4 regions of the Lacticaseibacillus parahuelsenbergensis genome follow, and region 4 is predicted to be linked to each of the others. Evidence: predicted binding sites of a transcription regulator. Region 4 holds the regulator's gene; each other region holds the start of a gene.
What was found. The regulator LexA, encoded in region 4, represses DNA repair genes until DNA is damaged. The targets are predictions, from matches to a motif close to CNAACANNTGTTNG.

Region 1: uvrC (excinuclease ABC subunit UvrC) is a predicted target of LexA. The motif match lies at 3,711-3,724, and genes of this name have one in related genera.
Region 2: LACPH_RS04850 (Y-family DNA polymerase) is a predicted target of LexA. The motif match lies at 2,765-2,778, and genes of this name have one in related genera.
Region 3: LACPH_RS08720 (CitMHS family transporter) is a predicted target of LexA. The motif match lies at 3,408-3,421, and genes of this name have one in related genera.

Annotation. Positions count from the first base shown of each region.
Region 1 is NZ_CP132482.1:1,324,530-1,330,705, reverse strand. It holds gene LACPH_RS06260 (PTS fructose transporter subunit IIABC) at 1-1,777, shown strand, start outside; gene uvrC (excinuclease ABC subunit UvrC) at 1,888-3,696, opposite strand; gene LACPH_RS06250 (amino acid ABC transporter ATP-binding protein) at 4,203-4,949, opposite strand; gene LACPH_RS06245 (ABC transporter substrate-binding protein/permease) at 4,939-6,176, opposite strand, start outside.
Region 2 is NZ_CP132482.1:995,812-1,001,987, forward strand. It holds gene LACPH_RS04835 (ACT domain-containing protein) at 9-443, shown strand; gene LACPH_RS04840 (hypothetical protein) at 466-969, shown strand; gene LACPH_RS04845 (hypothetical protein) at 1,118-1,453, opposite strand; gene LACPH_RS04850 (Y-family DNA polymerase) at 1,431-2,738, opposite strand; gene LACPH_RS04855 (hypothetical protein) at 2,963-3,133, opposite strand; gene LACPH_RS04860 (zinc-ribbon domain-containing protein) at 3,218-4,426, opposite strand; gene LACPH_RS04865 (SGNH/GDSL hydrolase family protein) at 4,430-5,218, opposite strand; gene pcrA (DNA helicase PcrA) at 5,474-6,176, shown strand, end outside.
Region 3 is NZ_CP132482.1:1,854,100-1,860,275, forward strand. It holds gene LACPH_RS08705 (sodium ion-translocating decarboxylase subunit beta) at 1-949, opposite strand, end outside; gene LACPH_RS08710 (acetyl-CoA carboxylase biotin carboxyl carrier protein subunit) at 976-1,383, opposite strand; gene LACPH_RS08715 (hypothetical protein) at 1,389-1,718, opposite strand; gene LACPH_RS08720 (CitMHS family transporter) at 1,964-3,313, opposite strand; gene LACPH_RS08725 (hypothetical protein) at 3,598-3,855, opposite strand; gene LACPH_RS08730 (RNA 2'-phosphotransferase) at 3,932-4,489, opposite strand; gene LACPH_RS08735 (GNAT family N-acetyltransferase) at 4,538-5,044, shown strand; gene LACPH_RS08740 (PadR family transcriptional regulator) at 5,275-5,616, shown strand; gene LACPH_RS08745 (DUF1129 domain-containing protein) at 5,619-6,176, shown strand, end outside.
Region 4 is NZ_CP132482.1:698,843-705,018, forward strand. It holds gene LACPH_RS03300 (zinc-binding alcohol dehydrogenase family protein) at 1-435, opposite strand, end outside; gene LACPH_RS03305 (hypothetical protein) at 701-1,063, shown strand; gene LACPH_RS03310 (hypothetical protein) at 1,152-1,631, opposite strand; gene LACPH_RS03315 (AI-2E family transporter) at 1,624-2,790, opposite strand; gene LACPH_RS03320 (hypothetical protein) at 3,266-3,460, shown strand; gene lexA (transcriptional repressor LexA) at 3,587-4,213, shown strand; gene LACPH_RS03330 (hypothetical protein) at 4,314-4,775, opposite strand; gene LACPH_RS03335 (AEC family transporter) at 4,807-5,754, opposite strand; gene LACPH_RS03340 (flavin reductase family protein) at 5,776-6,176, opposite strand, start outside.

The DNA of each region.
Region 1 (6,176 bases), 630 kb from region 4:
GCCTCACGCCAAAGACAGTGCCGTTACTCGAGCAACCGTGCTTTTTGCAAAAAGTGCCAAGGGTGTTGACTTTAACGCGCTCGATGGCCAGCCGGTACACTTATTCTTCATGATTGCCGCCCCTGAAGGCGCCAACAATGAACATCTTGCCGCTCTGGCTGCCCTATCTTCCCTTTTAATCAATCCAAAACTGGTAGCGGACTTGAAGCAAGCCAAAACACCGGACGAGGTACTGGATTTATTCGGCAAGGCTCAAGCCGAAAAAGTTGCTAAAGATAAAAAAGAGGCTGAAGCGGAAAAAGCACAGGAAGCTAAAGATGCTGCCGCTAAGCAAGCCGAATTCAAAGAAGAAAAGCGTAAAGAGCGACCATTTATCGTGGCTGTCACTGCCTGCCCGACCGGGATCGCCCACACGTACATGGCGGAGGCTGCGTTAAAAGAAACTGCGGAGAAGATGGGTGTCGATATTAAAGTCGAAACCAACGGCTCCGAAGGGATCAAGCATAAATTAACCGACAGCGATATCAACCGAGCAACCGGGGTCATCGTTGCTGCTGATAAAAAGGTCGAGATGGATCGGTTCAACGGTAAGAAGTTGCTGAACCGGCCTGTCATCGATGGCATCAAAAAGCCTGAAGAATTAATCGAAGAAACCCTTAAAGGTCAGGGGCAGGTCTTCCACGCAAGCGGTGCGGATGCACAAAGTTCTGATACTGAAGAAACTTCTGGTGGTAGCCTCTGGAATCGCATTTACAAAGACCTGATGAACGGTGTTTCCAACATGCTGCCATTCGTTGTCGGCGGCGGGATTATCATGGCGATCTCATTCATCCTTGAACAATGGTTGGGTAAGACTTCCATGTGGTTCACCTTCACTAATAATCTGGGGACATTTGCTTTTAGCTTCCTGGTCCCAGTACTAGCGGCGTATATCGCTGAATCTATCGGTGATCGACCAGCCTTGATGCCTGGGTTCGTTGGTGGTTATATGGCAACGGTCGCTTCCGCTTCGGTTGTGAAGGCTCAGAATCCGGCTGGTTTCTTAGGCGGTCTGGTTGCTGGGTTTGCTGCCGGCTGGATGATCGTTGGTCTGAAAAAGGCCTTGGCCAAAATGCCGAAGTCACTGGACGGCATGCGCACCATCCTGCTTTATCCTGTGATTGGCTTGGCCATTATGGGCCTGCTGATGTTCTTCATCATCAACCCGATCTTTGCCGCGATCAACGGGGCGTTAATCAGTTTCCTTGAAGGTATGGGAACCGGTAATGCCATTCTCATCGGTGTCATTTTGGCTGCCATGATGAGTATCGATATGGGCGGCCCGTTCAACAAGGCTGCTTACACGTTTGCCATCGGGGTTTATCAGGCATCTGGCTTTAAAGACGGCCGCTGGATGGCTGCTGTCATGATTGGTGGGATGATTCCACCACTGGCCATTGCGGTTGCCTCCACCTTCTTCCCGAAGAAATTCACGTTGCAGGAACGTAATGCCGGCTTATCCAACTATGCACTTGGGTTGACCTTTATTACTGAAGGTGCGATTCCATTTGCCGCGACCGATCCCGTGCATATTATCGGTAGTTCCGTTGTTGGCTCCGCGATTGCCGGCGGGTTAACCCAGCTCTGGCACGTCAATGTTCCGGCACCGCACGGCGGCATTGTGGCGCTTCTGCTAACAAATCAGAAACTGGGGTTCGTCATGTCACTCATCATCGGGACTGTCATTGCCGCGTTAATTCTTGGCTTCTGGCGCCCGGTGGCTAAAGAGAATCAATGATTCGTTTTAGCGCAGGTTCAACCTGTACCATTAATTGATGCTCAAATAAAAAATCGCAGCGACAAACAAATCGCTGCGATTTTTTTGTATCCAATTTTTCTGAGTAAGACTTAAACCCGACGCGCTGGCGTTGGATCAGCCGTTAGCGAAAGTTTCAACGCCTGCGCCACGCGTTTGGAAATCCCAAGCTCCTGAATGTCTTCGATCGGCGCTTCTTTGATTTTGGTGATTGTTTTAAACTTACGCAACAACTTCAGGCGGGTCTTGGGACCGACACCCTTGATGCCTTCCAAACGCGATGCCAGTGAGTTCTTGGCATGCAACTGACGGTGAAATGAAATTGCAAACCGGTGAACCTCATCCTGGATGCGTTCCAGTAAATAAAAGCCCTGTGATTTCGGATCCAGATTAATCATTTGATCAGCATTGCCAAACAGAAGCGCTGCGGTTTTATGCTTGTTATTCTTAACCATCCCGGCAACCGGAATATCAAGGTTCAATTCATTTTCCAAAACGTCCTTGGCAGCATTCATTTCAATTTCGCCGCCATCCATCAAAATCAAATCTGGCAGTGCCGCATGTTCCTTTAACAACCGGGTATATCGCCGCCGAATGACCTCACGCGTATTCGCCGCTTCGTCCGCACCATTATGAGTTTTGTCAGCATCCAACTTATATTTGCGATAGTTGTTCTTGGCTGGCTGTCCGTCAACAAATTGAACCATTGCAGAAACCGGATCGGCACCTTGAATATGACTGTGGTCAAAAGCTTCAACCACATGGCCCATTGGTAACTTTAACGCCGCCATCAATTCCTTCATGGCCCCGATTGTTGTGCGATTATCCAATTCCATCAAACGAAACTTATCTTCGAGCTTGATTTGGCTGTTCTTCGCTGCTAATGCCATCAAATCGCGTTTCTCGCCTCGTTGCGGGGTACGCACCGGAACACCTAGGATATCAGCAAGCACCTTATTATCCAGCCCTGCCGGCACCAAAACTTCATGTGGTTTGACATTATTTTTGCGACTGTAAAACTGCAAAATGAACGATTCGAACTCTTCTTTTGCCGTGTTAACGACCGGAAAAAGCCGCGATTCGCGCTTCATCAACCGCGCCTGACGAATGAAGAAGACCTGGATACTGATCCAGCCTTTGTCCATATAAAAATTAAACAAATCACGCGTGGTATTGTCATTCGAAATAATCTTTTGCTTTTCAACGGTTTGTTCGATGTAATACAACTGGTCACGAATCTCCGCTGCCCGTTCGAACTGCAGATTTTTGGCTGCCCGCTCCATTTTTGCCGTCAGACTGGCCTTGGCTTTGCTGACGTTACCATTCAGGAAACGTTTGATCCGAGCAATCTGGTCGGCATATTCTTTTTCCGGTACAGTGCGAAAACATGCGCCCAGACACTGACCCATGTGATAATACAGACACGGCCGTCCTTGATACCCGTTGCACCGGCGTAATGGGTACACTTTTTGAATAAAATGCATCGTTTCCTGCGCCGCATAAACATTGGGGTACGGACCGAAGTAGTAGCCGCCATCTTTGCGAATCGTGCCGGTGATTTCAATTTTTGGATCGCGCTCGTGCGTAATCTTGATGTAAGGATAGCCAGTCCCCTTTTTGAGCTTGATGTTGTAATACGGCTGGTACTTTTGAATCAACGTGATTTCAAGCAAAAACGCTTCTTTATTCGTCGAGGTCACAATATAGTCAAAATCAGCCACCTGTGCCACCATCGCTGCTACTTTGCCATCATGTGAGCTCTTGAAGTAAGAGCGAACGCGATTCTTTAGATTCTTGGCCTTACCGACATAAATAATCTTCCCGTTAATATCTTTCATCTGGTAACTGCCGGGCAGATCCGGCAGCAACGATAATTTATGCTCAATGTGTGCTGATGCCATCGTAATCTCCTTATAAAACAAATGTTCGCTTAGCATTATAAAGATTCTAAAATTAGATTGCAAGCGACGCACTTGCTGCGCATAGCTGCGATTGTAAAGACATCTTGGCAGTTGGCATCAAATGAGATTGAGCCACATTTCTAGTGACCTGTTCTTAACTCGCAGAGCTCCAAATGATTCAGAAAAGCTTAGGCAATGAGTCTCCTGCCGTGCCAAACTCCGCAATCTCCGGCCAGATGGTGCTGGCGACGCGAAGCTAGAGCGGAGACGGCGCTTTGAGCCAGAAAACCGCTGTCTCAAAGTCGCCTAACAACATCAGCGACAAAATCGGTCGCTGTGTTGTTTGCACGGCTGAGCCCCATCTGGCCTACGATTGCTCCGCTTTGGCACTAATAGATTGATTGACTTAACGAATTATTTTCAGGAACGCAAAAAGCGAACACTCAATGCATGTTCGCTTTTGGATTGTGAACTGGAGTTTCTTCTCAACTTCGACTGGGCAAAACTTATTGCGCCAAAATCTTGGACAGGAAATCCTGTGTCCGGGCTTCCTTGGGGTGTTCGAACAGTTCTTCAGGTGTGCCTTTTTCAAGAATTTTGCCGCCGTCCATGAACCAGACTTGGTCGGCCACGCTGCGGGCAAAGCCCATTTCGTGGGTCACCACCACCATCGTCATACCGGTTTTGGCAAGATCCTGCATAACCTTGAGCACCTCGCCGACCATTTCGGGATCCAATGCACTGGTCGGTTCGTCGAATAGCATGACATCCGGATGCATCGCCAGCGCCCGGGCAATGGCTACCCGCTGCTGTTGGCCGCCGGAAAGACTGGCTGGGTAGGCATCGGCTTTTTCGCCCAAGCCAACCTGTTCCAGAAGTTCCTTGGCCGTTTTGGTTGCTTCTTCATCCGTCACGGTTTTGACTTTCAACGGCGCCAGCTTGATATTTTCCAAAACCGTCATATTCGGGAAAAGGTTGAAGCTTTGGAACACCATGCCCATTTTTTCACGGACATTATCAAGCTGCTTTTCGCTGAGATCAACCAAATTAGTGCCTTCAAACAGAATCTCGCCTTGTGTCGGCCGATTAAGCAGATTTAAGCTGCGCAAAAAGGTACTTTTCCCGCCACCGGATGCGCCGATCACAACAATCACATCACCTTGATTGATGGTTTCGCTAATATCATTCAAAACCACATTGTCACCAAACTTCTTGGTCAGGTGGTTGATTTGAATTAAAGGTTTATGCTGCATGATTCATCTTCCTTTCAAAATGACTCAGGAGCTTGGACAGCCCGAATGTCAGGACAAAGTAAAGGACCATGGCAACCAGAATTGGTTGAACCCCTTTGTACGTCGCGGTTTGAACCACTGTCAGCTGATAAATCAGGTCCGTGACCCCAATGATGGAGACAATGGAGCTTTCCTTAATCAGCGAGATAAATTCATTCCCCAGCGCCGGCCAGATATTCTTAATGGCTTGTGGTAAAACAACACTTGTCATTGTTTGCCGTTCCGATAGCCCAAGCGAACGCGCTGCTTCGGTTTGGCCGACCGGAATGCTATCGATCCCGCTTCGGATAATCTCGGCCACATACGCAGCGGAATTAAGCGATACCGCGATAAGTCCGGCGACTAGTGCCGGAATGTCGATGAAAATCCCGATCCCGAAGTAGACAAACATGACCTGAATCATCAACGGTGTGCCTCGGACAAATTCGATGTAAGCAACGCCGATGAGATGTGGCAGGCGATGTTTGCTCAACCGCAATAAAGCAAAAATCGTACCGAGCAAGACCCCGAAGAACGCCCCAATGGCACTGATGAGTAAGGTGTACTCAACCCCTTTAAGGAAATAAGTCCAGTAGTGCAACATACTCGTATCTTCGGTATTCGTCTTCATGTAACTGCCGGCGGTTTTAAGGTATTGCGGAATCAGCTTTTTCTGTTTGATCTCCGCCAGACTCTTATTGGCCGCTGCCACCAACGAATCAGATCCTTTGGCAAACCCAATCGCCGTCCCCATCGTGTCGCTGGAGAGATTAAAATGCCCGGGAATTTCGACAAGCGAATCGTCATTGGACGTATACGCCTGAGCAACCGCCCCTTCAGCCACAACGCCAGCCACTTTATGCGTCTTTAAAGCCAGGATCAAATCGGTAACCTTCGTCAGTCCCAAAGTCGTGCTTGATTTCATCTGGGTTTTGGCCAAGGTTTCTTGAAGACTTCCGTTTTGGACCCCGACTTTTTTATTGGCAAAGCTTTTGTGGTCCTTATAAATCTTGGCATCGGTTTTATTGATGATAATATCCTGGCCCGATTTATAATACGTATTGGAAAAGTCAATCGACTTACGGCGGGCATTGGTTGGCGACATCGCAGCAAGCACCATATCAACCTTGCCCGATTGCAAGGCGACCAGCAATGAACTAAAATTCATCTGCTTAATCACCAGCTTGACGCCAAGATCTTTCGCAATTT
Region 2 (6,176 bases), 300 kb from region 4:
GGATTCGCGTGAAGCAGTTTTATATTGTTGACAGTTCGATTCTTCCGGACGTGGTCGGCAAAGTGATTGCCGCGCGGGCATTGCTCCAAAATGGCGAAGTTAAACAGGTGAGCGAAGCGGTTAAGCGAGTTGGCATTTCCCGCGGCACTTATTACAAATACAAGGACTATGTGTTTTTACCAGATCATGAAATGGCATCGCGTAAGGCGGTCATTTCATTGATGCTTCATCACGATCGCGGCATTTTGTCGGAAGTTTTGACTGTGATGTCACAAGCTCAAGCCAGCATTGTGACCATTAACCAGAATATTCCGATCCACAACTGGGCAAGTGTCGTTATATCATTTGATATTTCGGCGCTTCAAGGAACCCTCGATGATCTCGCTACTAAACTTGGCGGCATTCGCGGTGTCAGTGATGTGCACCTGATTTCCATTGAATAAACAGCATGTTTTTGGAGGCTTTATGAAAATAGCAATTAAATTGTTGCTCTGGGTTTTAGTCGCTGGCGTTGCTTTGTTTCCGGCGTTGTTACTGATTTTGTTTGTGATTGGCCTAAGCGTCGTGATTTCCGGCGCCATGGCAGTTAGTGCTGTTGGCTTTGTTTTGGGCATCATTTTTGTCGCACTAGTGGGCTTGAGCATTATGATTCCAAGTGTTTTGCTCATTATTCGCTTCATGACTTTTCGGACGGTTAATGCGCGTTTCCGGCATGGCAATCAACGCGTTGTCTTGCCAGTGAGCGTCCGGTTAACGGGTCGTTCCATTTACCACGCAATTTATGAGAACTTTAAGGCTGGACGGCGCCAAGGTAAACATTTGGTGCAGGCGTGGAGTTTTGGGTTTGAAACCTACTTCCATGAAGATCTTCAGGCTTATCTAGCGGATCAGATTCTTGCCCAGCACGGCCCCGAGATGGCTGAGGCCTTTGTGCTTGATGAACGCCACTCTTATACGATTGCCTATTAATTTGAGCAATCGTCTGGTGGTGGTATCGGTTAATTAGTGCTAATCATAATGAAAAGTCGGTCTTGTTGTCTGAGGCTGGCTTTTTTATTGGAGTCAATATTCAGCTTTTAGCTATATTAGGCACGCAATCGGACTACCGAGCAGGGCATCATTCATCAAGACGGGCACGGCGTTGAATAACTCGGTTGGTTTGCGGCCAGCGCATGTCTTCAAAACCGACAAATTCAATGGTTAATTGCGTTTGTTTGCGTAACAAACCAAGGAAAGCCTCTAACTGGGCAAGATCATAGCCGTGCAGACTGTGCAACGGGATCGAGCGCTGCCGTTGATCCTTGGGTTGAATGTTAAAAAAGAAGTTGAACGCTGGCGTGTAGGTCTGATTCACCAGTGAGATCCAATACCGTGTGTTTCGTTTGCGCTTAAATAGTGGCGTTAACCGTTCCATGATGATTTTAAGGTCTTTAGTCATAGCTATTGCCGCCATTGTGTCCTCCTACCAGTGATGCACGCTGAATGGCTGTACCACCATGCATCGCGCTTTTGGCGTACACCAACGCCTTGAAACCAAAGCGACTGCGAATCGTATCGAGTGTTCGTTCCAGATCGGTGGCCTTGATTTGACGATCAACTGGTTCAAAAAAGTTAAGCTGTTCGCCGGTGTCAGGTGCCAGGCGGGATGTGAAGACGGCAACATTGCGGATAACTTCACCATGCCAGTTTTTCCGAAAAATCTCGCGCAACGCTGCAACAATGTCGGTGTTGCGATTGGTCGGCAGAATTCGCTTTGCTTGCGTAAAACCGGACCGACCGTCTTGCTGGCTTTCTGCATATGAGAATCCGATACCCAGTGAAAGCTCACCGGCACGTTTATGATGATGACGTAAGCGGGCTGCGACCTGTTCACCGATTTCTTTGATGACAATTTCGATTTCGAATTGATTGCTATAGTCGCGCGGAAGCACTTGGGAATTACCGATACTTGGCTGGCGCGTTACAATGCGCTTACTGATTTTGGTGCGATCAACGCCCCAAGCGGTTGCAAACAGCTGAGTGCCGATAATACCCATTTCCTGTTTTAAGGCATAGGGATTCGCATGGGCGAGTTCGTACATGTTTGTGATGCCCATGCGCGCTAAATGCGCTGCTGTGCGGTGACCGATACTCCAGACATCGGTCATCTCGTTAATTTTCCAGATGGTGTTCGGAACCGTCGCATACTTAATTTCGCCAAGTAAATCAGGACTGTGCTTGGCATAAACATCGAGGGCAATTTTGGCTTGTACCGGATTTTCACCGATTCCGACCGTCGTACGCAGGCCCAGTTTTTGCTGAACAGTTGACTGAATACGCTTGGCAACTGCTCGCGGCGTTTTCCCGAAAAGCTTCCAGGTATGGGTTAAATCGAGGATAGATTCATCAATCGAGTAAGCCCACAGATCTTCATCGGCGACGAATTGACGGAAGATATCGTTAATGGCCAGATTCTTCTGAATATAGAGGTTCATGCGCGGCGGAACGACAATTAGGTGTGGTTCGTTGGGCAAATCGCGCTGACGACTGACATTATTCTTGAGGCCATACATTTTTTTGGCCATAGGCGAAGTCGCTAAGATTAGCCCGCCGTTGGTGTTCTCCTGTTCAGACATCACAACTAGGATGGTTTTGAGCGGATCAAGTCCACGCTCAATGCTTTCGACTGAGGCGTAAAAGGACTTATTGTCAATCAAAAAAATGACCCGATGCGGTTCGTGTGGATAATCATAGGCCATGAAGATCACCTCTGTTTATCATTATACGAACATATGTTTGCTTAGGCAAGTTATTTATTTTTTTGGGGGATGCTATAACGCGCTCCCCGGCGCAGAAGTCTGCGACCAAGGCCGCTTATACTTCGGCTTCTAAGCACGCCGGCTCACGCTCAGCACCACATAAAAACCCCTGCTGTGCATATGCACAAACAGGGGCATCAATGAAGCTATCAAAATGCAAACATCTAGCGCATGCAACCGCCCATGTGCCAGGACGAAATGCCGCGCATCATGCTGCCGTGGGCTATTCCCATGCCACCGCCATTGTTAAAGACTTCCAAAATAAACAGGGCGGCAAAGATGGCGGCAATGACGATTAACGTGACCACTAATGGCCGCCACTTATCTGATGTCATACGATCCGCCTCCTAACGAATTAAATTCGGATACTACCATTAGTATAACACCATGGCATCAATGACAAAGGGGATACGGACAAATCAGTCATCGCGTTCCCATTTAATTTTGAGATTGGTTTCGATCAAGTCTTCGTCATCAAGTGCAAAGGGTTCAACGACACTGCCGCCATCAGACTTGGTGAATTTAATGTTGAAGACATTGCCGTCACGATAAACGACTTCCCACTTACCGTTGCTTGGTGTGCCGTTATTGGTCGCTGTATAAGTGCCGTCGCTATTAAAAGTGAACGTTGCCCGGTCGCCTGATTCCCAGCGTCCAACAATGCCACTGGTGGAATGATTGTCGTTGCGTTTTGACGTGTCGGAAGGATACTGGCGGGTTGTTTTCGTGACGCCATTGTCATCATAATCGTCATCGTTGTCATCGTCGTGGGTATTGCTGTCCGGATGTGAATTTTGCGATGATGTGGTACTGGAAGATGTGGTACTGGAGGAGGCCGTTGCCGCATCTAAAGTTAAATCCGATGCTTGACCTTTTAGCGGGATCACCACTTCCCGTGTGAAATCTTTGGTTGTGCCGTCATGCGTGCCGCTGAGTTTAAGCGTGTAGACGCCCGGCAGTTGACCGGTGATGATATATTGCCCGTCATGCGCTTTGGCTTGCGCTGGCGTGCCGTTCAAAGTGAGTGTGGCATTTTTAAGGTTGGTTTTGACGACGGCATCGGCTGTCCCTAATTTGACTTTATATTTTGGAAAAATAAGCAGCTCATGGCCTGCCTTGACAATCTGAACTGTGCCGCTGGTCGACTTAGCCATAATCATGCTATGCAGAAGACTACGATCGCTGCGGTTTTTGATGAGTTGCGCAAGGGGCTTCAAATCGTCCTCGTGCAACGCCGTCCCATCGCTGGCTACCGCGACTTCCGCCATATCATCGGCATCTCCACTGGTCATTTCTTCGGCCAGCTCGGTGACTTGCCGATCCTGACTGTAATAAGTCGCACCAGCAAAATAAGCGATTCCCAGTATTAAGATCACGGCAATCCCGGTTATGAGCAGCCAACGCCGTGGTGACCGTGGTGGGCGGCGACGTTCGGCAGTAGCCGTTGTGGAAGAAGCGGTGGACGAAGGAGTGGCAGGTGACGATTGTGAATTGGCTGCTTCTTTTTGATTTGTGCTTTGCGCCTGTTGTCGCGCAGCACGCAAATCAAAGCCGCAGTTTGGACAAAAGTCGTCATCAGGGCCAATCGGTTGACCGCAGTTAGGACAAAATTTTAAAGATGCTTGCATGGATCATTCCTCCAAAGTTTTGATGAGTAGGGCAGCGATTTGATCATGCCCCTTTTGATTAGGATGAAACGTGTCGCGCGGACCATTAGCCGCAAAGTCGGGAATGGCGGTGCCAGCCGGGCCGATTACATCATCATGGCCTTGCCAGATCGTCGCTAAGTTAGCCACTGGCACGTGGTAAGAGCGACCGATCTCTTTGACAACAGCGTCAAATTTTAAATCCGCGGCGGCATACGGCCCGTTGTTCGGCGACCAGGTTGTCATGAGGATCAGTTGGGCGGTGGTCTTTTCCTGAAGCGTCGTCACAATGGTTGTGAGGGCTTGGCGGTAAGCAGCAAGGGCGGATGGCGTCGCACCACCCACAGCGTCATTGGTGCCAAACTCGATCGTCACTACGTCCGGCTGCTGCGCCACTAAGCTTGACAACGCCGAGACGCCGAGATTCGTGGCAGTTTTACCGACTTCGGCAATGCCTGCCTCAGTAACGGTTTTGCCGGTTAATTGCCCCAACTGCTGAGCAAAAAGCGAAGTGAAGCGACTGGCTTTTTTATCTGCAAAAAGCCCGACAGAAAGGCTGTCGCCAAAAGGTGCATAAACCAATGTATCTTTTGAGCGAGCCTTCAATTTAGCTAACGGCGTCTTTGGTACCGATGATGCCTTCTGTGAAGCACTTACTTGGCGCGAACTTGCGGATGTCGATGCGCGACTGGATTTAGCTGCATGCCGTTGAACACCGCAACCGGCAGCCAACAGTAATAATAAAAGTCCCAACCCCACCCAAACTTTTTTCATAGAACCACCTTGTTTTAAGTCACTGTTTCTCTGACTGCTTTCTTTAAGTGTATCAGAGTGACCTGTCAACGCAATGAATATGCAATAACAACGAATGACGGAAATTTCGGGTCAAGCGAGAATCTAAAATAAGCATTAAATACCGCCTGTTTTGGCCGCTATCGTATCTTGCCGGCACTCACGCTTAGGCCCAAAGTTTGGTACAATAGGTCAAGGAATTTTTCACTTGGTTTTTCTGAAAGGACGATTCGTTAAATGGTAATGGATGCCGCATTAAAGGGTATGAACGATAAGCAGGCCGAGGCGGTACTGGCCACCGAAGGACCGGTTTTGATTATGGCTGGCGCAGGCTCCGGCAAGACGCGGGTGTTAACGCACCGGATTGCTTATTTGGTAGAAGAAAAAAACGTTAATCCATGGAACATCCTTGCCATCACCTTCACGAATAAAGCAGCTCGTGAGATGCGTGAACGGGTAGGGAAGCTCGTTGATCCCGAAATTGCTCGGGATATCTGGGTCTCGACCTTCCATGCACTTTGCGTCCGGATTTTACGGCGGGATATTGACAAGCTTGGCTATAATCGCGCCTTTACAATTGCCGATCCAGCTGAACAGCTGACGTTGGTTAAACACATTCTGGCGGATTTCAATTTGGATCCCAAACGCTACGACCCCAAGTCAATCCTGGGGGCCATTTCGAATGCCAAAAATGATTTAATCGATCCGCAGACTTATGCAGATGAACAGGCTAATAGTCCCTTTACCAAAATTGTCGCGGAAGTTTATGCGGAGTATCAAAAACGGCTCCATAGCGATCAGGCGTTGGATTTTGACGATCTGATCATGCAAACCATCGTGTTATTTGAAAAGGACAAAGAGACGCTGGCTTTTTATCAACGTAAGTTCCGTTATATTCACGTTGATGAGTATCAGGATACGAACGAGGCCCAGTATCGAC
Region 3 (6,176 bases), 1.2 Mb from region 4:
TCGGGTTGATCTTTTCTTTGCGGAACAGATTCAATAGCTTGGCGAAAAGGACGCCGCCGACCGAATCCATGATGAAGGCGAAAAGTCCAAACGCAATGATCATCAATGTTTGAATATTCAGGAACTGATCCGCTTGTAATTTAACGGAAATCGTCAGCCCTAACAGGATCGAGACAATGTTGACCAGCTCGTTTTGCGCGGTGTTGGACAATCGATCCAACACGCCACATTCCCTGAGCAAGTTGCCGAACATCAGGAACCCTACTAATGGCAGGGAAATTGGAGCAATAAAGCCAGCGATGATAGTGATGATAATTGGGAACAGAATTTTGGTTGTCTTGGAAACCCCTTCTGCGCGATAAGTCATCCGGATGCGACGTTCATGCTTCGTCGTGACTGCTTTGATTGCCATCGGTTGAATGATTGGCACCAACGCCATGTACGAATACGCCGCGACCGTAATGGCCCCCAGTAAATTCGGTGCCAGTTGGTTAGAAACGAAAATGGATGTTGGGCCATCTGCCGCACCGATGATCCCGATTGAGGCTGCTTCTTTGATGTTGAAACCAAAGAAAACAGCAACAAAGACAGTAGCGAAAATACCGAATTGAGCGGCAGCCCCGAAAAGTAACATAAATGGATTTTGTAACAACGGACCAAAGTCGATCATGGCGCCGATCCCAATGAAAATCAGTAATGGGAAAAGTTCGGTGTTGATGCCGGCTTTGAACAGGACATCCAACACCCCTTCCGTCTTAGTGCCGCCAACAACCTGGGTTAAAACCCCGGTTCCGGGGAAGTTCACCAAAATGGCGCCCAATCCCATCGGAACCAATAATGTTGGTTCGTATTCTTTCTTAATACCCAGATACATCAAGAGCGCACCGATCAGCATCATTGCAATTTGGCCTAGCGTAATGGTCGTGATTCCGTGAATGAGCGCTTCCATACCTTCACTTCCCTCCTCTTTAATTGTTAAATAATGCTGATCAGTCCATCACCCGAGTTTACATTTTGATTCAGCGTTGCGATGATCTCGCCAACAGTACCGGCTTTGGGTGCCACAATTTCGTTTTCCATTTTCATGGCTTCGAGAATCATCAGCGGTTGGTTTTCGGTGACAGCATCACCGGCTTTAACCAGAATCTTGGTGACAGTGCCAGGCATTGGTGCCGTTACGACTTCTCCCTCACCACTCGGGGTAGCCGGAGCAGTAGGTGCCGGAGCCGGTTCAGGCGTTGGTGCTGCTGGTGTTGGGGCACTTGACGCAGCCGGGGCAGCAGGTGCTGCTGGTGCGGCCGGTGCTGCTGGCGTACCGCCGATTTCTTCCATTTCGACCAGATAGGTTTTACCATCGATCGTGATCTTGAATTTTCTCAACATCTTTTTCAATCCACCTTTTTCTTAATTGACTTGACCACATAATGCCCATGACCATCACCCGCCGCAATCGCGCTGGCAATCAAACCAACCCGTTTGGCCTCGGGATTTTCAACATACAAATGTTTAAGAACGAGTTTGGCATCAGGCGCAGCGTCCGCAGTAACGGCAGCAGCGATCAAACTGGCAGTTAATTCGTTAGCTGGATCAACTTCCAGATAATTGGGTACTTCTTCCCATTCATGCGCCTGAGCTGCTTCATCACCATTCACCGATTTAACCGGCGCCGATTCAACTGGCGTTTGTGGTTGTTTTCGCCGATGCAACCATTTAAACATTTTCACACCCCCTAAGCGTGAGCCGGTGCGGGTAGAAGCCGGGTGTAAGTGGCCTTTGACGTGTTACGACGAGGGCTCCTTACAGGCAAGCTTCTGCACCAGCAAACGCGTTAATGTAAGCATGAGCCGGCGTTGTTAAATGCCGAATCAAGCGTTATCGTCATGCATTTTCTGGTTCTCATCAACCTTATAATACGGGGAAAAGCCAATCGCGATTGGCTTTTCGGTGTCTTTTTGAATTGTGCTTATTTTTGTGGTAGATAGAATGGTACGTGGCCGAAGAGCATAACGGTTACCACGAAGATTGCGAAAACGCCTAATGCATATTTTCCGGCTTCGCGTTGCCACTTACCCATGTCCAAACCGGTGAGCCGGAGCAATAGATAAATGAAAGCAACTAACGGTGAAAGCAAGTGGAATGCTTGCCCCATTAATGAAGCTAAAGCCATCTGCATATTGGTAAAGCCGTATGCGCGTCCCGCAGTTGCCAGCACCGGCATAACGCCGAAGTAGAAGCCGTCGTTACTCAAGAAGAAGGTCCCTGGTGCGGAAATCAACGCAATAACCAATCCCCAGAAGCCAGCCATGGAACTTGGGATAATCGCGGTGAAACTCTTGGCAAGTGCTTCGGCCATCCCGGTTCCTTGGAATAAGCCCATGAAGACCCCGGCAGCAAAGACCAGAATAACAACTTGCACGGCATCGCCGCCGTTAGCACCGATTCGCTTGCTTTGGTCGCCTAACTTAGGATAGTTAGCCATCAATGCAATACAGGTACCCACCAAGAAGAGCAACAGCGGTGGCATTGCAATTGCCTTAATAAAGGAACTTGCCACCAACCAGGCAATGAGCACAATGGTCAGAATGCCGTTAAAAGCAAACATATTTGGACGGCGAATTTCGGAAACTTCAGGATCAACCACTGACGTCATCTCATCGATTTCTTCATCGGTTAATTCCCGAACACCCAAGCGTTTCCGTTCTGCGCGGCCCATGTGCGGTGCAACGTAGAAAACAACATAAGCCAAGGCCAGAATCATACCTGGCAATAAATACGTCAAAATGTCGGCATCAACCTTCAAAACGGCCATGGCCCGGGCAGTTGGCCCGCCCCAAGGCAACAGGTTCATGATGGTATTTTGCAAAATAATCAAAACACCGAGATTCATCATATTCATGTTGAGCTTCTTATAAATCGGAATGAATGCCGAGCAGCAGATCAAAGTCGTTGTGGTGCCATCCCCGTTAAGTGAAACTGCCATCGCAACAATCGCGGTTGCCATCAGCACTTTCATCGGGTCACCTTTCGCGATCTTGATCATCCGGGCTGTAATCGGATCGAACAGACCGGCGTCGAGCATAATGGAAAAATACAGAATAGCGAATAAGAGCATGATCCCTGTGTTAGCGGTCGTTGTCAGACCCTTCAACACAAAATCGCCGATCGTCCCTTTCTTCGCCACGCCTGCCACCATCGCAATAATTGCAAACAGCAGCGGGATCATCACTAAAGAAGTGAATGGTGAAAGCTTCTTGGTCATGATGACGTACATGAAAACAATAATCATGGCGTAAGCAATGACGGTGAGTAACATAGTCCCAACCTCTTTTCATAAGTTTTTGTCGCTATCCACATGATACGTGATTTCTGTCACGAAAAGGCCGATTTTGCGTCTTTAGAACACCAAAAGAACAATTGTACGGTTAAGGGAAAACTAAAATTTTCAAGAAAAAGAAAACGCCTTCATTGGCTTAAAATTCGGTTTTAAGTCAACGGAGGCATTTTTAAATGATACGATGGGAGCAATTGAAAAAGAACGCTTTTCAATTGATACTTATTTCACAATGGACTAATACAGATGCGTTTTTCTGTGTTAGTCTACCAATCCTGAAAGCGTTCGTCTTCCAACTTTTTCAACAGTTGGTGAAAGTTTTCCCGTGACGGAGCGTGGTCCAATGTTTCCTGTTGCAACTCATTAAACCGCTCTGCTAAGTAATAAGCAGTGAGATAAAGCGTCAGTTTTCGTTTGACAATGGCTTCCGGATCTTTGTCGTCTGGAACTTGGTGTGATCCCACAACAAGATTGGCGAACTGTTTCGGATTTAACCGTAAATCATCAGGTGCATCAGCCTTCATGATAGAACCTCCTTTTTTAAGTATGCCTAATACTAACATAAAAAAACGAACGTTTCCGACCAAAAGCGGGCGTTCGTCACGATGTTGGGGATGATGTTCGGGTTAAAAATGCCGGGGGAACTGCATGCACCAACCAAACCTGACTCCCTGTCGGATAAAAAGTTTTACCGGCAGCTGCTGCCGATTGCGCGGTCACGCGATAAATAACCGGATGAGGGTCATGCCGCACGCCAACTTGCCAAGCCATTTTCGGATTCTCGGAAAGATGGACAAAATCGCGGTCCATTGGCTTGAGTCCTTCAATGTCAATCAATGCGGCTGCTTGATGGGATGTGCCATGATATAACCAGATTGGCGGGCGCCGCGCCGACATTAACGGCAAGACCGGGACGCTATGGCCGTACACCGCTCTGATGGTGCTCCCCTCAATCGCAAACCGTTGCTTATCGCTTTGTGTCATAATGTCATCAAGCACCTGACGATCAAGGTGCATCTGGTAATGCGCATTGAATCGCCGAATCAACGTTTCCAAATCCGTGCGGCCATAGCGATCCAGTTTGATACCGATTTTTTTCGGATGGTGCCGCAAGATCAGGCTTAATGTTTTACTGATTCTGACGAGTCGCTTATCCATTAATGACCACCTCGTTTTTCAAATTGACAAAGCAAAGAAGGCATAACATTGAAACTGCATTTTTCCGCGGCGAACTTAACCGATCTTGACGCCATTATGCGAATCGAACAGGCGGGCTTCACACCCCAGGAGGCTGCCAGTCGTTCCAGCATGGCGGCCCGCATCATTCATTATCCTGACACGTTTATTGTAGCGCGGACTGATCAAACAATTGCGGGTTATATTGTTGGCCCAGCCACTTCACAGTCAACCATTACCGACGATTTATTTGTTACCAGCCAGCCTAACTCGGCAGCTGCGCCGTATATTGCAATTTTGAGTCTTGCAGTTGCGCCTGATCTGCAACATCACGGCATTGGCCGCCAACTCCTAGCCAAAATGAGCGATGTCGCGCGCAAGCAAAACCGCATCGCCATTACCTTAACCTGCCTTCAGCGCCTTATCCCCTTTTACGAGCACGCAGGCTTCCACAATGACGGACAAGCAGCTTCCACTCATGCCGGCGAAGTTTGGTTTAACATGACAAAAGATGTGGGGCCGATGAGTGAGTCGTGAGGTAAAAGGGAACGAGACCGGTAATTCAATTCCGATTCCTGATTTTTGTCACGCTCATTTTTCGCTTTAAAAGTGGTATTTTAAGCTCCATTAAAAAAACAATATCCTTTTCTCAAATTAAAATATGGAACCATGACCGGTGATTGTCTCCGGCTATTTTGCTTTACACACTAGTCGTTTTGGTTTAAACTACTAGTGTGTAAAGCATATTAGGCGAAAGGATGATACTGATGGCGAGAGACGACAACAGCCAGATGCTAAAAGGCATTTTACAAGGGTGCCTGCTCATTTTGCTCGCGCGCAAAGAACAATACGGCTATGCTATCAGCGAATCGCTTAATCTTTTTGGCTTCGAAAATGTTCCTAAAGGGACAATCTATCCCCTGCTAATGACGATGGAAAAGAAGGGTCTCTTGACAAGTCATATGCGCCCATCGCCGGACGGACCAAGTCGCAAGTATTATGCGATCACTGCAGATGGCGAAAAGGCCAAGCAGACATTTATCTTGCAATGGCATGATCTCAAAAGTCACGTTGATCAAATCATAGCGAACCAACCCGAGGAGGCTTAGCCATGAAAAAGCGCACGGAAGCTGTCAATAAAATAGCAGCTGAGAACAATCAATTACGTAAACAACTGACAAAAGCCAACCGCGACTACTATGAAGATTTGCTAGTTTACATGCGGGGCAAAAACTTGTTCCGGGACGACTATCAACTTGAAGAAAGTTTGCTAGGTATTCTCCAAGACCTCATTGACGCGCAAAATGCTGGAACAGACGCAATGACTTATTTTGGTCATGACCCCAAACAGACGGCAACTGAACTACTAAAGACGATTCCCCTGCGTATCGGCAATTTTATCTGGTTTAACTTAAAATTGGCAGCAATGATGATGTTTATTTTGTGGCTGCCGCGTCTGACCTATCCAAACGTAACCTTCGATGCCGGAAGTTTGTTACTGGCTTCCGGCATTGCGATTGTCAGTGCGTGGGGTGGGCTTTGGTATGTCGGTAGCCACGCTTTTGCCAAACCGTCCCGTCTTCAACTAACGGCAATTATTATTCTCGGTGTGATACTGTTTGGCATCATGATCAGCGTCTTGCTATTTCTCAAAACCGGCTGGCAAATC
Region 4 (6,176 bases):
GATGAAGCCCATTTTTTCAAAAAGCAGTTCCCACGCGGTCAAACCGACAAGCGGCAGTGCTGCGAGATCAGCGGTGGGTGCTTGTTTCGGCGCTAATGCGATCAGATCGGCGTCCACTGCCTGAAATTGTTGATCACTGCCGGGCTTGCGGGTAGTTCCGGCATAGATGACGCGATCGCCAACGTGGAAGGCAGTGACGGCAGAGCCAATTTGGATAATGGTGCCGACTGCATCGTACCCGAGAATCTGTGGCGTTGTTTGTCGTGGTGCGGTTTGGCGGCGTTTGGTGTCAACCGGATTAACCGAGACCCCAGCCACTTGTACAATGACTTCATTGGGTTCCGGTGTTGGTACTGGTAGCGTGAAGCTTTGAAAGCTATTGGGTTCAGTAATGGGTAGACCTTCAGTGAAGCCGATGGCAATATTTTTTGGCATCTGAATCGTCCTTTCGTTTGATCGGTTATCTGTTGCTATTGTAACCTTTTTATTAAGAGAGTTGGAAATGCAGTGGTTATTTGGTAAAATGTGCAGGATATTGTAGAAAACGCGTTCGCAGTCGCAGAAATCTACATGTAAGGGCCTCAAGCCTAAATGGCCACAGCCCAGCCATTTAGGCTTGAGGCCACTTACATGTAGATTTCTAAACGCTCCTGCCCACGCTCTCATAAAAAAGGACGTTCAATGACGAAGGAGGCAGCTCGTGAAAAAATTGAGTACAAAGCGTGAATTGATCGGCCTGATCGTTGTTTTGGTTTTGGCAGCGGCAGGCTTTGCATTCTTCGCGTGGTATACGATGCGGCCGGATGATGTCATTGGTACCATTGCAACGATTAGTTTCGGCATTGTTTTGGCTGCCTTGATTGGTATTGCGTTATTTTTGGATGCGGCGGCGACAACTCGGTGGCGCCGATTCTGGGTCGATCTTTTGTTTGCGGCGCTGATGTTGGCGCTCATCGACTACTTCTTCCTCGATACGACAACGCCGTGGCAGATGCTGATCGCCGGTGCCGGATTGGCATTAGCACTGGTTGCACTGCTGGCCATTAGAAAATTAGATGAATAAACGGGCTTTGTCCCGGCTGATCAATGATAAAAACGCCTCGGAAAATTTCCGAAGCGTTTTTTAAGTGGCAGCAATGGTTAGTTCGCGATTAGTTCATCCGCTGCACAGTAACCGGGACTGTTTTAGGAAGTACTTTTGTTAATTCAGTCATCAGGTTCTGAAGACTTGCCTGAAACGTTAGCCGGACCATGCGGCGCTTACTAAGGGCGAAAACCGCAACGACCCATTCCTGGCCATTAGGCAGACTGACAGGTGTCAACGTGATACTGGACATGTTGGTGTACGGAATAACCCGGGCCAGCAACCCATTTGCAATGAGTCGCGTTGGGGCCAAGCCACCTGTGCCCGCCATAATGGATAACACTAGGAAGATTGAAATGAACACAATATACGGCATGTTGTTGACGCGGGTTGTCATGAACCAAAAGCCAAGCAACACCGCCCAAACGAGTTGCGAAACCGCATAACGTGAAGCAAAATTGATTTTATGTTGCCAATACAGATAATAACCGGCGAGTGCAATCAAGACGACATCAAGGCCGATTAGTAAAACATCAAAACTATTCATGAGGGACTCCTTTTTGATCGACATCATCAGTGGGACTGTCAGATTCGTACAAACCGGAAACCTGCTGGTACCAACTGAAGAATCGGGTCACGACAATTTTCAAAACGGCAAAACCCGGGATGCCAAGGATAACACCGACTAAACCGAAGAGATTGCCGGCCGTGAGCAAGACCACCACGATGGTAATGGGATGCAGCTCGAGCTTGCTGCCCATTACCAGTGGCGAAATAAGTTGCGTTTCAATTAGCCATTCAATGAAGAAAACGACAATGACCGCGAGAATCATTTTTGGCGACGTCAACGCGCCCATGATAAGTGGCGGGATCATTGCCAGTGCCGAACCAAAGTAAGGAATTAGGTTCAATGGGCAAGCCAGCAAGCCGAAAATCAAGCCATAACGCAGGCCAATCACCGAATAACCGATCATGAACATAATGGCCACACACAGCGCAACCGTGATTTGGCCCTGAACATATGAACCGACTTTTTCATTCATCTCGTGCAGCATTTGTTTCACGGATCCACGTAACTTGGTGGGGATAATATGCAGCACCATCGGCGTGAACTTGTCGCCGTCTTTAAGCATGAAGAAGAGAATGATCGGTGCTGTCGAAATCGTGATGACAACATTGCCGACAATGCCAATCAGATTTTGCAGCTGCGAGATGGTACCGGTGACGAAAGCACCTTGCTTGCCGGTGAAGAATGTTTGAACTTCGCTGGCGATGTTGTTGAGGTCATGTTGCGATAAAACATTTTGCTTATCATTCAAATCATCCAGCCATTTACCGATTTCCGTAAAAATTTGCGGCGCTGAATCAACGATGCTGGTGATCTGGTTGCTCACCGCCGGAATGAAACGCAATAGCCCCCAGACGAGAAGACCGATCAAAACGACGAATAGTAACGCGATCGCCCAACCGCGATGCAGCCCGGTTTTTTCAAGGCGATTAATGATCGGAACTGTCAAATAGAAGAGAATACCGGCGAAAATGAACGGCGGTGCGATGATACCGAGAAAATCGACCACAGGCTGGAACACCCAGGCAATTTTGGTAAAAACAAAAATAACCAGCAAGGCCAAAAGCAGGTCAATTAAGAAGACCATGAACTTGTTGTTGATGAAGCGGCGGTAGAACCATGAGTCGGTACGTTTCACAGGCGATCCTCCTCTAAGGACGTTAAAGGTTATGACGCGATTTAATCAGCGATGTCATTGGTAACCTTTACAAAAGACGACAAGTCGAGCATGAGATCTGTGGTGAACCAAGAAAAACTTCGACGTGCAGTTGCCGTTTTTTACAAGGCAGCTGATTGCACGCGAGTCATTTTTTTCGAAGTTTCTACCCGCCAGACGTCGGATGCTTCTGTATAACAATGATACTAGACTAGCCATGATTTTTCGAGGCTCGGGTTAACTAAAATGGTCAGAAGAAGGTATCGACGCCGTTACAATAAATTTACAAAAACGCCGATTTGCCGTTACAAATATTAAAAATGCCTAAATAAGGGCATAAAATGTAAATTTTACATATACAAAAGCTTTACAAATCAAAAAAATCAGGTATGATAAAGTCATAACCAAAACGGTGAGTCAATGTCGGTTTTACCGATACGGAGAGGAGTGACCCCATATGAATTTACTTCGCGGGGCTAAATGGACATTAATAACTCTGACCCTGGTCGCAACATTGCTGTTATTTAGCAACTATGCGACGGCCGGCATCTTGTTGATGGCTCTGGATATTTTCCTAAGCTTCTTCTATGCAGTCATCAAGAGCAGATGTGATCGGCGTCAGATGCATAAGATGCCATTATTGCATAACTAATTTGATGAAATGATCCGCAGCCGTGATGACTGCGGATTTTTTCGTGTAACGACGGCGAAAATGATTGCAAACGTTCGTTCGGTTTGGTATGCTGAGTGTAACAAATGAGAACGGAGCGGTGAGCGGATGCCAACACAAGCGAGTCAAAAACGTTGGAAACAGATTTTACAAACCATCTATGACGCAATCGAGGATCATGGGTATCCACCCACGGTTCGCGAGATTGGTAAGTCAGTTGGCCTTAGTTCGTCTAGCACCGTCGCAGCATACTTAGAGAAGCTGTTGGCCGCTGGATTAATTGCAAAAGACCCATCCAAACCGCGCACGATTGAAGTGACTGCAGCAGGACGCGATTATATTGGCGTTCAGGCAGAAGGCATTCCGATTGTCGGGACTGTTGCGGCTGGGGTGCCGATTACCGCTATAGAGAATATCGATGACTATTTCCCGGTGCCGGATGACCTACCATACTCGGCCGATGAGCTGTTTATGCTTCGGGTTCAAGGCAGCTCCATGATCAAGATCGGGATCCTTGATGGTGATCAGATTATTGTCAAGAAGCAAAACGACGCCGAAAATGGGCAGATTGTCGTGGCGATGACCGAAGAAGATGAAGCCACCGTCAAGCGCTTTTACAAAGAAAAGAACGGCATTCGCCTTCATCCGGAAAATGACGATATGGAAGACATGTTTTTCCCGGATGTGACGATTCTCGGTATCGTTGTGAGTTTGTATCGTCCTGCGCTTGTATAAGTGCCAGTAATAATAGACCAAGCTAAAAAAGCATTTGCCGCGTACATTCAATTGAGTGTGCGTGGCAAATGCTTTTTTGTTGAGGTGACAGTCGCTACCATCAAGGACGGTTAAGCTGATCAAGGTCATCTTTTGGTACCTTTTTGTAAAATGGACCATCCGGAAGCTGCTTCAATAATCCTTTTTTGGTAAGTTGGAATTGAACCGTGTTGCTGGTGGCCTGGGGTTGGGCTTTGCCGGTGAAGGTGAAGATTCGCCCTTTTAAAGTCAGTTGGGCCGCAAAGATACCTTGATCCGTACTTTCAAAATCACCGTCTTGGTTTGACAGCGTTTCGAGGTAATAGCCACTGGTGGACGACAACACGCGGATCGCTTTCTTTTGGTCATCCTGTTGGACAAATGCGTGACCGACCAGGGTGGACAAGGTTGCTTTAGGCGCAGCTTTTTTTGCTTTTTTCCGGGCTTTTGCCGGCTTTGATGTCCGTTCACTGGTGGTTGACCGAGTTGATGATTTGGCAGTCGGCGTGCCTTGAGAACAACCACTCAAGATAAGTAATAACATGAGCCAGACTAATTTTTTCAATGGCGGTCTCCTAGTGAATGAATTGAATGCAGGTCATGACGATGGGAATGACGATCATGGATAGAAGCGTGGTTTCCGTGACCATGATCGCAGCATAGTCAGCGTCGGCGTCATAAAGTTTCGCAACCACCGGCGCATTGGTCATGACTGGCATGCAGGATTGCAGGATGAAGATTTGCTTCATCAGCGTCGGCACTGGTGCAAAGGCGACCAGTGCCGTCATCAACAGTGGGGCAAAAAGAAAGCGGCCGCTGAAGATACCGAGTGCTTCCTTGCTGAGACGCAGTTGGCTCCACCCGGCTTCGTGTAAGGCGATGCCGATAAAGAACATGGAGCCCGGGACCGTCAAATCGCCGATATAAGTCAGATCAGACATCAAAAAAGTCGGCAACTTGATATTCAGCAAGACCAACACAATTCCCAACATGAAACCCAGTAAAGGTGGGGAGAAAACTTTCCCCAAAGCCTTTTTAAGGTTAAAGCGGGCTGGTTTGGGGCCATCGCCTTGAATAAGGTAGACGCCGATGGTCCAAAAAATTGTCGTGTTGGCCATGTAATAGACCAAGACATAAGGCAAACTGCGAGGACCGAACAAGGCCAGGTTAACCGGCAGGCCGATAAAGACCGTGTTGGAGTTGAAAAACATGGACTTAAATGTGCCTTTTCGCGACTTTGGAACTTTTAACAGGTAACACACCAAAAAGGACAACGCGAAAAGCATCATCATGGACAAGACCGGGAACAACAAGTTTGGCAATAACCGCAGCAGCATGCCGGCCGTGAACTTCGATGCGATGGTCACGATCATATAAGCAGGCAAGGCAACTTGGGTGACAACTTTGGCAATGACTTTACTCGAATGGTTATTAAACCAGCCGCGGGCGGTCAGAAAATAGCCGAGAATGATCAAAATGAGAATTTCCAAAACGCCAAAGACGCTTGAGATAAATGCGGTCAAATACCAACACTTCCTTATAAATTATTTTGGCCGCCGTAACGTAAAAGTTTGACCAAGTTCGGCATAAGTAGGACCGGCGAGGCGAGCTACCGGTGCTAAAGCGGCAGGATTAATGTGTAAGCTTGGCAAATCGAGCACCGTATCGGCAAAGTGGAACTGCCGAACTTCCAGAATAAAGAGATCCGTGACGATCACCCCGGCACGATCACGAATCGGTACATATTGATAAAGTTGCGTTTCAAAGCGAATACGCGCGGCTTGCAACCCAGGCACCTGAATTTCAGTACTGGCCACCAATGGCAGATCAATCAGGTTCAATTCACTTTGATCCGGTGTTAAGCGGGCAGCAGTTTGATTCATTGCCTTGGTGAGATCGATGCTCACCATGTGCACGACCGCTTCATGGCGGGCCAAAAGATTCG